DNA from 2 places in the Rhizobium sp. BR 315 genome. Region 2 is predicted to be linked to the other one. Evidence: riboswitches for the same ligand, from Rfam matches in the RefSeq annotation. Region 2 holds a riboswitch; the other holds the start of a gene.
What was found. A riboswitch is a leader RNA that binds a small molecule or an ion and turns the genes downstream of it on or off. The one in region 2 is predicted to bind cobalamin.
Positions count from the first base shown of each region.

Region 1: it holds a riboswitch for cobalamin, as region 2 does, so the genes downstream of both, nrdH (glutaredoxin-like protein NrdH) here and cobU (bifunctional adenosylcobinamide kinase/adenosylcobinamide-phosphate guanylyltransferase) in region 2, are expected to answer to the same signal.

Region 1 covers NZ_JARWKZ010000007.1:156,614-164,161, reverse strand. Annotated here, with positions in the region: gene QD409_RS10825 (hypothetical protein) at 1-49, opposite strand, end outside; gene QD409_RS10820 (HU family DNA-binding protein) at 445-723, shown strand; gene QD409_RS10815 (glycerophosphodiester phosphodiesterase family protein) at 870-1,703, opposite strand; gene nrdF (class 1b ribonucleoside-diphosphate reductase subunit beta) at 1,914-2,888, opposite strand; gene nrdE (class 1b ribonucleoside-diphosphate reductase subunit alpha) at 2,914-5,031, opposite strand; gene nrdI (class Ib ribonucleoside-diphosphate reductase assembly flavoprotein NrdI) at 5,112-5,519, opposite strand; gene nrdH (glutaredoxin-like protein NrdH) at 5,519-5,740, opposite strand; cobalamin riboswitch at 5,990-6,209, opposite strand; gene QD409_RS10790 (acyltransferase family protein) at 6,326-7,471, opposite strand.
Region 2 covers NZ_JARWKZ010000018.1:44,359-51,906, reverse strand. Annotated here, with positions in the region: gene QD409_RS18470 (hypothetical protein) at 77-220, opposite strand; gene QD409_RS18465 (cobyric acid synthase) at 456-1,910, shown strand; gene QD409_RS18460 (chloride channel protein) at 2,012-3,808, opposite strand; cobalamin riboswitch at 3,988-4,385, shown strand; gene cobU (bifunctional adenosylcobinamide kinase/adenosylcobinamide-phosphate guanylyltransferase) at 4,527-5,051, shown strand; gene cobW (cobalamin biosynthesis protein CobW) at 5,057-6,106, shown strand; gene cobN (cobaltochelatase subunit CobN) at 6,116-7,548, shown strand, end outside.

The DNA of each region.
Region 1 (7,548 bases), on a different contig from region 2:
CCCAGAGGCCGAAGTCGCCACGATTGTCGATCTTGATCGGGTCTTCCATTACCTGTCCTATTCACTGGTCTTCGTTCATCGCTGTCAGGCTCTATACGCTCAAGCTGAGCAAAGCGAGCATTGATGCGCGGCCAAGACATCGCGCTCGATCAGATATGGGGCATTGTAGCGACTGTCCACTCCGGAAGCGCGCTTCGAGGAGGCTCTGAGTCTGATGCCAAAGGCGGATCGCCGGAGCCGTGGCAGGAAGCGCTCATACTATCGCTGAGGCCATCAATGCCGCCGCACCACCCGGGATCGGGCGGCTGCAAGGGCGAAAGAGGCCATCGAAACGTTGGAAATTGTGGAAATGCGCCTTTCTGAGCCCTCAAAGACCAAGAGCCCCCGTGACAATGACCGGCTGCAATGGAAATGATTCCGCTGTAACCATTGCGGGGAAGCATCATGACCACCACCAATGAAATCGCAGACAAGATTGCCGCTGATCACAAGCTGACCAAGGCTCAAGGCAAGGCCATCGTCGAAGCCGTTTTTGCGTCCATCGCCGGAGCAGCGTCTTCCGGCGCCGAGACCTCCATTCCAGGCTTCGGCAAATTCAAGGTAAAGGACACGCCGGAGCGTGAAGCACGCAATCCGGGAACGGGCGCAACCATCAAGGTTGCTGCGGCAAGGAAGCTCGCTTTCACGCCCGCAAAGGCGTTGAAGGATGCGCTCAACAAGTAGTCCTTTGCCTTGAGCCATCGAGGCTCGATGCATCGAACGGCCGGCCTTGAGGGGTGAAGCCGGCCGTTGGTGCGCGCAAACTCATCAAGATGGGGATGCGCTCGCCATGAAGCACAATATTGTCCGCCGCCCGCGCGAGGCCTCGCCTAGCTTGCCCGGCGGCTATCGAGATAGGCTCTCAGCGCTGCGGCTTCGTCCGTCTGGATCGCGGAGATGCCTGCATCGATCAGGCGCCCCCAGATCGCTTCCGGATCCTTCAGCGCCGTGGAATCGGTAAAGCCTGCACAAGAAACCGAGTCGAGCGTGTTGACCCAAAGCGCGATGCCGGCCTTCCGGAAAAGCGCCTGCCGCTCTGCGACCTGTTCCAGCCTGTCGAAATAGATTTCGCAGAGGAACGGGTTCAGTTGGAACAGAAGATCCAACTGGCTGCCGACATCCGGAGCCACGAGGCGTGTCTTGGCCATGAAGGGAACGGCCTGCGCCGACACATTGGCGCGGATCCATGCGAAATCCTCACCCGTCTTTAGATCGCCCCAGAAATCGACTTGCTGATCGACGCCCATCGCACGGGCGCAGGCGATCACATCCGGGATCATGTGCCTGCGTTTGACGTCGAGATGGATGAAGATACGACCTCGCGTCAGATCGAAGACATCCTTCAGGCTCGGCAACTTTTCCTCTGTCATCGGGTTCGCCTCGCCGCCATCCCGATCGCGCAGGCTAAGACTGGATAATTGCTGCAGTGTCAGCGCCTCGGGCTCCTGATCGCGGCCCGCCATCCGCTCGAGCGTATCGTCATGCAGAAGGAAAAGTTCGCCGTCGTTGCTGCGCCGCACGTCGATCTCGACCACGTCGTAACCGGCTGAAATGGCCCGCTCGATCGAAAGCAGGCTGTTTTCCGGTGCTGCGCGCCAAATGCCGCGATGAACGACGATTGCGCAGTCGCGTGCCGGATCGGCGATATAGTCGATATAGTTCATGATGCGCCCCTTTCTCGCCGTGGACGCTTGCACGGCACTCTCCGCAACCGGACGTCTCGTTCGGGGCTATCACAGGACTTTGTCAGATCTGCAAAGCGCATTGCGAGCTGCAGCGGCTATGACATGCACGTTCAAGACATCAATCGCAGCCGCGCGGCTACGATTGGAAACGCACGAGCCGTGCCAGTCAGCTCGTAGTCGGTCGAGATCTTAGAAGTCCCAGTCTTCATCCTCGGTGGCGACCGCCTTGCCGATGACATAGGACGAGCCGGAGCCGGAGAAGAAGTCGTGGTTCTCGTCGGCATTGGGCGAGAGCGCCGAGAGGATTGCCGGATTGACCTTGCAGGCTTCTGCGGGGAAGAGGGCTTCATAACCGAGGTTCATCAGCGCCTTGTTGGCGTTGTAGTGCAGGAACTTCTTGACGTCTTCCGTCAGACCGACGCCATCATAGAGCGCCTCGGTATATTTCGCCTCGTTGTCATAGAGTTCGAGCAGCAAGTCGAAGGCGAAATCTTTGATCTCCTGCTTGCGCTCTTCCGAAAGCCGCTCCAGCTCTCGCTGGAACTTGTAGCCGATATAGTAGCCATGCACCGCTTCGTCGCGAATGATGAGGCGGATCATGTCGGCGGTGTTGGTGAGTTTGGCGCGGCTCGACCAGAACATCGGCAGATAAAAGCCCGAATAGAACAGGAAGCTTTCAAGGAAGACGCTGGCAACCTTCTTCTTCAGCGGATCTCCGGAGACATATTGCTCCATGATCAGCGCCGACTTGCGCTGCAGGAACTCGTTCTCCTCCGACCAACGATAGGCATCATCGACATCGGGTGTCAGGCAGAGCGTCGAGAAGATCGACGAATAGGAGCGAGCGTGCACGGCCTCCATGAAGGAAATGTTCGACAGCACCGCCTCTTCATGCGGCGTGACAGCATCGGCCATCAGCTTGACGGCGCCGACGCCGTTCTGGATCGTGTCGAGCAGGGTCAGGCCGGTGAAGACGCGGATGGTGAGCTGCTGCTCCTCCGGCTTGAGTGTCGCCCAGGAAGGGATGTCGTTCGACAACGGCACTTTTTCGGGCAGCCAGAAATTGCCGGTCAGGCGGTTCCAGACCTCGAGATCCTTGTCGTCGTCGATGCGGTTCCAGTTGATGGCGCGGATGCGGCTTGCCGGCTTGAATTGCATGTTCACGGGAATGTCCTTCTCAAACCGGAAATCAGAGGGCGCAGGAAACGCAGCCCTGCACCTCGGTGCCGGACAGCGCCATCTGGCGAAGACGGATGTAGTAAATGGTCTTGATGCCCTTCTTCCAGGCGTAGATCTGGGCCTTGTTGATATCGCGCGTGGTCGCGGTATCGCGGAAGAATAGCGTCAGCGATAGGCCCTGATCGACATGTTGGGTGGCCGCCGCATAGGTGTCGATGATCTTTTCCGGCCCGATCTCGTAGGCATCCTGATAGTAGTCGAGATTGTCGTTGGTCATGAAGGCGGCCGGGTAATAGACGCGGCCGATCTTGCCTTCCTTGCGGATCTCGATCTTGGAAACGATCGGATGGATCGAAGAGGTCGAGTGGTTGATGTAGGAGATCGAGCCAGTCGGCGGTACGGCCTGCAGGTTCTGATTATAGAGACCGCCCTTCATCACGGCCTGCTTCAACTCCGCCCAATCTTCCTGCGTCGGGATGGCAATGCCGGCCGTTTCGAACAGCTCGGCCACACGCTCGGTTGCCGGCTTCCATGCCTGACCAGTATATTTGTCGAAATATTCGCCGGATGCGTATTTCGAATTCTCGAAGCCCTTGAAGCTCTGGTCTCGTTCGACCGCGAGCAAGTTCGAGGCGCGGATGGCGTGATAGGTCACGGTGTAGAAATAGATATTGGTGAAGTCGACGCCTTCTTCAGAGCCGTAGAAAATGCGCTCGCGGGCAAGATAGCCGTGCAGGTTCATCTGACCGAGGCCGATGGCGTGACTGTCGTCATTGCCCTTCTCGATCGAAGGCACCGACGAGATGTGGCTCATGTCGGAGACTGCCGTCAGCGCGCGGATCGACATCTCGATCGTCTTGCCAAAATCGGGGCTGTCCATTGCGGCTGCGATGTTGAGCGAGCCGAGATTGCAGGAGATGTCCTTGCCCATATGCTTGTAGGAGAGGTCGTCGCTATATTCGCTGGCTTCGCTGACCTGCAGGATTTCCGAGCAAAGATTGCTCATGGTGATGCGCCCGGCAACCGGGTTGGCGCGGTTCACCGTGTCTTCGAACATGATGTAGGGATAGCCGCTCTCGAACTGGATTTCGGCGATGACCTGGAAGAAGTCACGCGCCTTGATCTTCTTCTTGCGAATGCGGCTGTCGGCCACCATCTCGCGATACTTTTCCGTGACCGAGATTTCCGTGAACGGCACGCCGTAGACGCGCTCTACATCATAGGGCGAGAACAGGTACATATCGTCGTTGTTCTTCGCGAGCTCGAAGGTAATGTCCGGAATGACGACACCGAGCGATAGCGTCTTTATGCGGATCTTCTCGTCGGCGTTCTCGCGCTTGGTATCGAGGAACCGCATGATGTCCGGGTGATGGGCGTTGAGGTAGACCGCACCCGCACCCTGCCTGGCGCCAAGCTGATTGGCGTAGGAGAACGAGTCCTCGAGCAGCTTCATCACCGGGATGATGCCGGATGACTGGTTCTCGATGTGCTTGATCGGCGCACCGGCCTCGCGGATGTTGGTCAGCGACAGGGCGACGCCCCCACCGCGCTTGGAAAGCTGCAGCGCGGAATTGATGGCACGGCCGATCGACTCCATATTGTCTTCGACACGCAGCAGGAAGCAGGAGACCAGCTCGCCGCGCTGTTTCTTGCCGGCGTTGAGGAAGGTCGGTGTGGCCGGCTGGAAGCGACCCGAGATGATCTCGTCGACCAGATCGCGGGCAAGCTGCTCGCTACCCCGCGCCAGCGTGAGCGCCACCATGCAGATGCGATCTTCATAGCGCTCCAGATAGCGCTTCCCATCAAAAGTCTTCAGCGTGTAGCTGGTGTAGTATTTGAAGGCACCGAGGAAGGTCGGGAAGCGGAACTTCTTCGCATAGGCATGGTCGAAGAGATCGCGCACGAAATTGAAGGAATACTGGTCCAGCACCTCCTGCTCGTAATAGCCTTCAGTCACCAGGTAATCCAGCTTCTCCCGCAGGTTATGGAAGAAGACGGTGTTCTGATTGACGTGTTGAAGGAAATACTGCTTGGCCGCCATGCGGTCCTTGTCGAGCTGGATTTTTCCCTGCTCGTCATAGAGGTTCAGCATGGCGTTTAGGGCGTGATAGTCGAGCGCCGCTTCCATAACCTTTGCTGGCCGGTCGCTTGTGGGATGAGAGAAAGCGTTTAGCGGCTTCTCGCCTGCATCCCGCGACAAAGAAGGGGTTAACGTGTCCAAAATCGTTCCAATCCGTGTCTGACATTGGCGACATCCTCCTCCGTTCCCAAGAGCTCGAACCGATATAGAAACGGCACCTTGCATTTGGTGGAGATAATGTCGCCGGCGATACCGTAGGTCGCCCCGAAGTTGCTGTTGCCCGCGGCGATGACCCCGCGGATTTTCGAACGGTTATCCGCATCGTTGAGGAAACGGATCACCTGCTTGGGCACGGCGCCCTTGCCCCCCTCGCCGCAATAGGTCGGGACGATGAGGACATAGGGATGGGCAGCTCGAAGCTCTTCTCCCGCGCCGAGCGGAATGCGAGCGGCCGGCAATGCGAGCTTGGCAACAAAGCGATGGGTGTTTTCAGATCTGCTGGAGAAATAGATGAGCTCGCCCACTGCAAGGCTCATCAGGCGAGAGCGCTGATCATGTCAGGGCGAAAACCCGCCCAATGCTGCTCGCCGGCGACAACGACGGGGACCTGACGATAACCAAGACCCTGCACCAGCTCATAGGCTGCGCTATCGGTGGACACGTCGATGATCGTGTAATCGATGCCCTGGCGGTCGAGCGCGCGCGTGGTTGCTGTGCACTGGACGCAGGCGGGCTTGCTGTAGACGGTAATGCTCATGAGATATCCTCGTATATTATAGGCATGCAAAAGCGTTCGGGCACCGAACGATGCCCGCAGCGCGAGATGAAAATGGAGGCAGGCGCGACTGGTAGCCGGCCGCTTAGACGACCGTCATTCCCGTAGCCTGTTGTGGGTACTCGAAAACATGGATTCACCCCGAAGTTGTTTATGCGGGGCACTTGCGGCAGCGAAGGCGGCGGCAATCGTGCCGCACGAATCCTTGCTCGCCATACGGACACCCCGCCCGTGGACGCTATGCTCGAGGCAGGTCTCCTGGCTCGCGGGTCGCAGCACTCAATCTCACCTTCCCAAGACGCATGCGTCTCAGTGGCCATGTCGATCGAACGCTCGCCGCTCACAGTTGCGGGGGCAGCTACGGCTTGGCGATCATCATGCTCGCCGACCATATTCCCATCTTAGCCTCCAATCCTTGCGAATCGAAGGAACCTCGAACACTATATATAGTATCTAAGGCTGAGGATGCGTCAACTGGTTCTCCGTCTCGATATCCATTTCAATATTGATAATATGTGGGCAGCACCACCAAACCCTGCATCTGCTGGGCTCCCTTGCAAGTTTGCATCAGGCAAAACGGGCCGGAAACATAGCCTTGTAGGAAGCTTCAAGATGCCGCCTCAGCTCATAAAGCAGCGCACAGATCGCAAGCGTGGCAACGGCGATCGGGATAAAGAACGAGACGGACATCAGTCCCATCTGGTCCAGAGCATAGGCAATCAGCAGCATGACCGTCTGATGCAGTACGTAATAGGTCAGGATTGCCCTGTTCAGATAACGGATGACAGCATTCTCGGAATTGCACCAGATTTTTGCATAACCGAGAATGGCGACAATGGCGCACCACTGAAAAGTGCCTGCAAGGATTCTTCCCGCCAGCGCCTGCACCCCTTCAGGCTCGACTGCTGGCAGGGCTGGAAAGAGCAATGTCATAGCCACCGCGCTTGCCACTGCCAGGATCAGGGCGGGCCTTCGCATATTGACGATTGCATCCCAATAGTCATTGCGCATCGCCATCGCCGCTGCGACAAAGAACGACGTGACATAGACGGCATGGCTGTACCAGTCGTCCAGCATATTGGGCGTCGGCGGGAAGGCCGGTCGCAGCACCAGCCTCAGCAGCACGAAGTACAAGGCGGGGAGTATCAGGATCCATTTTCCCGTCAGCCAGATCGCCAGCCGGTCGCCCGCGTTCGTCAGCAGCCGTGGCCACGCCGACAAGGCAAGCGTCAGAAGCGCGGTATAAACCCATAGGTAGGCGAGATACCAGAGATGCTGCATTCCTGCGAGTTCCACATAGCCGCCATCCGGCAGTTGAACCGGCGTCCAGGTCACGTAGTGCCAGAAGACATCATAAAGGCTGATATTAACGCCCAATCCGGCATTGAGGGAAATATACATCTGCGGCGGTATCAGAAATAGAAGACCCAGCAGCAAAGGTATCAGCAATTGCCTTGTACGCGCACTCCTCAGCTCATCCGGAGATTGCCGAGTCAGCAAGATACCCGTCACGGTGCCCGAAATGATGAACAGGAGGGACATTCGCCAGGGATGCGTCCATAAATGAATCATGTCGAAGAGAGGAAAGGTCTGGGGTGCCTTCAGCAGGAACTCTCTCGAGTCGTAGATCAAGCTGACATGATAGATGATCAGCAGCATGAAAGCCGCAACCCTGACAAAATCTAGATCATATCGACGCGGCGTCCTCTCCATAATTTAGCATATTGAACTTTACCCCTTAATGGACCGTCAAAAGGGGAATGTAATAAATCATAGCGCGCGAGATTAAG
Region 2 (7,548 bases):
GCGGGAAGGTAAAAGAAAAGCCGCCAATGCAGTCGCATGGCGGCGCGTCGTGGCAGGGCTGCGGCTTGACCGGGTGTCAGCCGACGTTATAGGTGCGAATGAAGCCGATCGTGCCGAAGCGCGTGTCGAGCTGCTGCAGGCGGCTCTCGGGGCGGCGTGCCGGCAGCTTGCCATTCCAGGCGATCTGGATGGAATTCTGTCTGTTGAAGATGAAGAGCATTGGGGTATCCTCCGAGCCCGATCGGCTCGCCTCGTTGTGTGTTTTCGCGGTGGAGATAATCCTCTTCAGCCTAACTAACAATGGATGGAATCGTCATCCTGTGTCGCAAACAGAATATACTTGAAAGTGATGTATTTTTGTATCGCGACTGCCGTTTCCGAGGGTTAAAGATCGCGGCAAAATCAAGGCAAAACTCCGTGTTTTCAGCGGCTGCGGCATATCGAGGTGGTGGGGAATGACAAAGGCGATCATGCTGCAGGGAACCGGCTCCGATGTCGGAAAAACGGTATTGGTCGCCGGTCTGTGTCGCCTGTTCGCCAACAGGGGCGTGAGGGTTCGTCCATTCAAGCCGCAGAACATGTCCAACAATGCGGCCGTCGCCGAAGATGGAGGAGAGATCGGGCGCGCTCAATGGCTGCAATCGCTGGCAGCGCGCGTGCCGTCATCCGTGCATATGAATCCGGTGCTGTTGAAGCCGCAATCGGAAACGGGCAGCCAGATCATCGTGCAGGGCAAGGTATGGGGCCATGCCAAGGGCAGGGACTACCAGGCGCTGAAGCCGCAGCTGCTCGGCGCGGTGCTGGAGAGCTTTGCCACGATGCGGGCGGGAACCGATCTCGTCATCGTGGAAGGGGCGGGCTCGCCTGCCGAGATCAATCTGCGGCGCGGCGACATCGCCAATATGGGTTTTGCGACGCGCGCCAACGTGCCTGTCGTACTGGTCGGCGATATCGATCGCGGCGGCGTCATCGCGTCGCTGGTCGGCACTCATCATATTCTGCCGGACGAAGACAGGCGCATGATCCGTGGCTACCTTATCAATAAGTTCCGCGGAGATGTCTCGCTGTTTGGGGAAGGCATAGAGGCGATCAATGGCTTTACCGGCTGGCGTTGCCATGGGGTCGTGCCTTGGCTCAAGGCGGCGGCGCGCCTGCCGGCAGAGGATTCCGTCGTATTGGAGCGGCTTGCACGCGGTTCCTCCGGCGCGCTGAAGGTTGCTGTGCCCGTGCTTTCACGTATCGCCAATTTCGACGATCTCGATCCGCTTCGGGCCGAGCCCGACGTCGATCTCGTCTTTATCCGCGCTGGCGAGCGTTTGCCTGCCGACGCTGGACTTATCGTGCTGCCGGGCTCCAAGTCTACGATCGGTGACCTCCTCGATCTGCGCGAGCAGGGATGGGATCGCGATATTGCCGCGCATGTCCGCCGCGGCGGTCGCGTCATCGGCATTTGCGGCGGCTATCAGATGCTCGGTCATACGGTCTATGATCCGCTCGGTATCGATGGATCGGTTACCGAGACGGCGGGACTGGGTCTGTTGGATATCGAGACGGAAATGGCGCCGGAGAAGACGGTGCGCAACAGTCTTGCCGTCTCGAAGGAATATGACGTGTCGCTGTCAGGCTACGAAATCCATCTCGGCGTGACGAGCGGCGCCGACTGCGAGCGGCCCTCGACAATGATCGACGGCCGGCCCGATGGGGCGATATCGCCCGACGGTCGTGTCATGGGTACCTATTTGCACGGCCTCTTCGGCAGTGACGCCTATCGGGCGAAGCTGCTCGCAAGCTTTGGCCTTACAGGCGAGCCCACGGATTATCGTGCCAGCGTCGATGTGGCGCTGGACGACATTGCCAGAGAGCTGGAAAGCGTGCTCGATCCCGCCTGGCTCGACCGCCTCGTCCGGTAAGACATGTCGCGCAAAGCCGTGCAGCGGCTTTGCGCGACAACGGCAGCTAGAGATCAAAGACCTGAAGCGGAAGATGCCACTCTGAAAGATCGCGATGCTCGTTAGAGTTCGCCCGATACTTCGCGGCGGCGACGATCGAGTTCTTCGCTGTAGCGACGCAGTGTGTAGCTCTCCGTCAGCAGACCGATCACCTTGCGTTCGATCAGGTCGTTGACCACGACCAGCGCTTCGCTCTTGGTCTGGTCGAACATGGCGGCGGCCTGCTTGGCGTTCATCTGCGGCTGCAGGAACTCGTTGCGTAGAAGGATGAAATCGGAAAGTCCGTGCTCCTCGTCGTCCTTCTCGATCGGGCTCGCATAGACGTCTGGCACGAGAACCATTCCGGAATACTTCTCGTGCTTGTCGACCAGGATGACGCGCTGGGCCGAGCCGATCGGAAAATTCTTGCGAAACTCCTCAATGCTCATGTCGATGCTTCCCGTGTGCACGTCGGGGCGCATCATGCGGGCAACGGTAAGATTGCGGATCCAGCCGACGTCATGAGCGCTGCGGATGCTTTCGCCGCGCAGATGGAAGCGCCATGTGGCGAAGGAGTAGCCGAAGGTCGTGCGCACAACGAGCGATGAGGTGATGACCGCTGCCAGCACCAAAGCGGTGATCGGAAAATCGCCGGTGATCTCAAGCGCGAGGAACGTCATGGTCAGCGGGCCGCCGATGATGGCAACGGCAAGCGAGCTCATGCCGACCACGGCATAGACGGCCGGTGTCAGCGTGGCATGATCGAGATAGGGTGCACAATAGGCAAAGATCTTGCCGAGCAGCGCGCCCATGAACAGCGAGGCGAAGAACAGGCCGCCTCTGAATCCGGAACCGATCGACACGGCCGAGGCAAGCGATTTCAGGATGAACAATCCGACGAGAGCCCCCAGGGTCACCTCGCTGGATAGATTGAGATGCAGTGCGCCGTGTCCGGCGGACAGGACCTGCGGCGAGATCAGCGCCAGCAAGCCGACGACGAGACCACCGAGCGCAGGACGGAAGGGCGGAGCGATGGAACTCTTGCGCGCCAATTCCTCGATCCAGGCGACGCCCTGCATGATCAGGATGCCGATACCGGCGCAGAAGGCGCCGAGCAAAACGGCCGGAAGATAATCCGCAGGAACGATCGCGCCGAAATGATCGATGTCGATGGCGAAATCGTCGCCGGCAAGCAGCCTTGCGATCATCGTCGAGATCAGCGCCGAAACGACAACGGGCGTCAGTGTCAGGATGGAATAGGTGCCGATGATGAGCTCGAAGGCGTAGAAGGCGCCGGTTAAAGGCGCATTGAACGCAGCGGCGATTGCGCCGGCCGCGCCGCAGCCGACGAGCATGCGCAGGTCTGAGCGGCGCATCTGCATCTTATAGCCGAATTTCGAGGCGATGCCGGCTGCAAGCTGCGTATAGCCTGCCTCAAGCCCGACCGAGGCGCCGAAGCCGTTCGAGATCAGGTTCTGTACCGCGACGAGGATACTGTCGGTGAGCGACATGCGGCCGCCATGCAGGGCATTGGCCTCGATCGGGTCGACCATCGGCTTCTTGCGCGTGCGCGACAGCACATAAAGCAATATCCCCATGAGGATGCCGCCGGCGATCGGTGCGATCAGAAGTATCGATTTTTCCGGGATCGCCATTGCCGCTGAACTCAGGCGCTCATAGTCGGTTATGCCGAAGATAAGGCTGTGAAGCTTGCGCGAGATGAAGCTCATCGATGTCACGGCGCAACCGGACGCTATGCCCGCCAGCGCACCGGCAAACACAAGCCCTAATTCGCCACGGCGCAGCAATGCCCTGAATCGACCAAGATCGAATAGGGCCGAGAAGACGCCGAGACGGCGAGGTTGGAATTTCTGTAACATGGGGAGCGAACGATATATTCTATTCGAATGTGGGGGTTTGACCTCTATAAACTCCTAACATCAAAGAAATACGGCAAAAAGACCGGCGTTCTCCCGGGAATTTGCAGCGATTTCGCGAGTGGAACGCAGAATGTCGCAATGATGCCCTTGATTGACTTAAACTAGGCGAAAGCCTAATCACTATCGGCATAACGAATGGTTCCTAAGCGGCGATCTGCCGCATGGGATGAAAAGGGAATGTGAAGGGACGGACCCAAGCCGGGCGTTCTCATCACAGCCGACCCCGCGACTGTAGAGCGGTCAGGGTCTTTCGTTCGGTTTGAAGGGTATTCCGCCGTTGGTTCGCATGGGGCGAACAGGCGGGACAGCCGCAAACCGAAAAAGCCACTGGTATGGCATCATGATCTACCGGGGCTGGACGCCTCTTATTCTACGAATCGTCCGCCTTTTCATGATGCATTGCCGGGAAGGCGAGAAAGATCCGCTGGCGCACGATCGGGGGCGACCGGTTTCGGTCCGCCCCCGTCGCGGCGCCTTATACGCGAGCCAGGAGACCTGCCATGCGTGCCGGGCGCAGAGCCTGTTCTGGGACGTCAGTTCCGCTGCCAGCACGGAGGTTGTCATGGCGCAAGACGAGTTTTCGGCGTGTAGACGCCTCTTTTCCGGTATCGGCTTTATGCCGCCGACCCTCGCTGTTGCGCGGGAGCGGGCATAGCGCATGTCCTCTTCGACTTCCCGAGCCATTTTCGTCCTCGGTGGCGCGCGTTCCGGCAAATCCAGATTCGCCGAATCCCTGATTTCGGACACGGGTCTCGAGCGTCACTACGTGGCGACAGGTCAGGCGTGGGACGATGAGATGCGCGCGCGCATTGCGCAGCACCGTGCCGATCGCGGCGACCTTTGGCAGACACATGAGGAGCCTATCGATCTCTTGGCGCGTCTTGCCGCGATCGACGCCGACGGGCGTGCCGTGCTCGTGGACTGCCTGACGCTCTGGGTGACCAATCTAATGATGGCGGAACGAGACATGGCGGCGGAGTTTGCCGCTCTCACGGAATTCCTGCCGAGGGCGCGGGCGCGGCTCGTTCTCGTGTCCAACGAGGTCGGTCTTGGAATCGTGCCGGAAAATCGCATGGCGCGCGAATTTCGCGATCATGCCGGCCGGCTGCACCAGATGGTCGCGGCGGCGAGTGCCGAAGTTTATTTTATCGCAGCGGGCTTGCCGCTGAAAATGAAGGGTTGATCCATATGAATCAGGAAAAGATTCCCGCCACCGTCATCACCGGCTTCCTGGGAGCCGGCAAGACGACGATGATCCGCAACCTCCTGCAGAATGCCGGCGGCAAGAAGATCGCGCTGATCATCAACGAATTCGGTGATCTCGGCGTCGACGGCGACGTGCTCAAGGGCTGCGGCGCGGAGAACTGCACGGAAGACGATATCATCGAGCTGACCAACGGGTGTATCTGCTGCACCGTCGCTGACGATTTCATCCCGACAATGACGAAGCTTTTGGAGCGCGACTCGCGCCCGGATCACATCGTCATCGAAACCTCGGGCCTTGCGTTGCCGCAGCCGCTAGTCGCCGCCTTTAACTGGCCTGACATTCGCACCCACGTCACCGTCGATGGCGTCATCACGGTGGTCGACAGCGCCGCCGTTGCGGCTGGGCGTTTCGCTGACGATCATGACGCAGTCGAAGCCCGCCGCGTCGAGGATGACTCGCTCGATCACGAAAGCCCGATCGAAGAATTGTTCGAAGATCAGCTGACCTGCGCCGATCTGATCGTGCTCAACAAGACCGATTTGATCGATGTCGATGGTCTTGGCCGTGTCCGCGCCGAGGTCGCCTCGCGCACCGCCCGCAAGCCGACGATCATCGAAGCGAAGAATGGCGACGTGCCGGCCGCTATCCTGCTTGGTCTCGGCATCGGTACCGAGGGCGATATCGTCAACCGTAAATCCCATCATGAACTCGAGCATGAGGACGGCACGCCGCACGATCACGACGAATTTGACAGCTTTGTGGTCGAGCTTGGCCCGATAGCAGACCCGGCCGCCTTCATCGACGCCTTGAAGGGCGTGATTGTGGAGCATGACGTCTTGCGCCTCAAGGGCTTCGTCGATGTGCCCGGCAAGCCTATGCGCCTGCAGGTGCAGGCTGTCGGCAGCCGCATCGACACCTATTTCGATCGCGCCTGGACACCGGGCGAAGCACGGGCGACCCGGTTTGTGGTGATCGGCCTGCACGAGATGGACGAGACGATCGTGCGTAAGGCGATCGAGGCGCTGGTCTAAGGTCAGTCCATGCATCTTCTCCTAGCCCAGAAGGGAACCATCAGCGACGGCGAAGAGGCGATCGATCTTGGCCAATCGCCTGCTGATATCCTCTTTCTGTCGGCAGCCGACACCGAGCTTGCGGCGATTGCCGCAGCCCACGGTGAGGGCGGCCGTTCCCTTCGGCTTGCAAGCCTGATGAGCCTCAAACATCCGATGTCCGTCGATACCTATATCGACCGGACCGCGCGGCATGCGAAGCTCATCATCGTCCGGGCGTTAGGAGGCGCGAGCTACTTCCATTATGCACTGGAGGCGCTGCATGCCTGTGCGGCGCGCCAGGGTGCCTTGATTGCAGTGTTGCCGGGGGATTCGAAGCCCGATCCCGGACTGACGCCATTCTCTAATGTGGCTCTCGATGATCTCAATGCGCTCTGGTCCTATCTGATCGAGGGCGGCGAGACGAATTCCAGAGCATTTCTCGCTTATGCAGAGGCGATACTATCAGGCGCCGAGAAGCCCATGCCCGCCGTGCCTCTGATGAAGGCCGGCATCTGGTGGCCGGGGCGGGGCGTGATCGGCGTCGACGAGTGGAAGCGAGTTTCCAAAGCCGATGTGGCAGCGGTGGAGGGATTTGCCCCCCCGACGATCGCGATTTCCTTCTATCGCGCGCTGGTTCAAAGCGGCGAGACGAAGCCTGTCGAAGCCATGATGCAGGCGCTTATCGTCGAAGGCATGCGGCCTCTTCCGGTCTTTGCCTATAGTCTCAAGGATCCGGTCTCCGTCGGCATCCTTGAAAGCGTCTTTACCGAATTGAAGCCCGGTGTGGTCATCAATTCCACGGGTTTTGCCGTTTCGGCACCGGGTGCGGATCGTCAGCCGACGGTCCTGGAGACGGGTGAAGCCATCGTTCTTCAGGCAATCTTTTCTGCTTCGTCCAAAGAGGCTTGGGAGGCATCCTCGCAGGGGCTTTCGGCGCGCGATCTCGGCATGAATGTGGCGCTGCCTGAAGTCGACGGGCGCGTTCTCGCGCGTGCCGTGTCCTTCAAGGCTGCCGCTCGTTACGACGAACGGGTCGAGGCCAATATCGTTGCCAGCGAACCGCTTGAGGATCGCATGCGCTATACGGCGAGGCTCGCAGCCAATTGGGCGCGGCTGCGCAATATGCTGCCCGGTGGCCGCCGCGTCGCGCTTGTCATGGCGAACTATCCCAACCGGGATGGGCGTCTGGGCAATGGTGTCGGGCTCGACACGCCTGCCGGCACGATCGAGGTGCTGAAGGCGATGCGGGCGGCAGGCTATGGCGTTGCCGATCTGCCCGCCGATGGCGATGCGCTGATGCGGCATCTGGCGGAAGGTCCCACAAATTCGGGTCATGACGGCCGCTTGGTTCGCGAGACGCTTTCCTTCAGCGACTACAAGGATTTCTTCTGGTCTCTTCCAAAACAGATTCAAGATGAGAT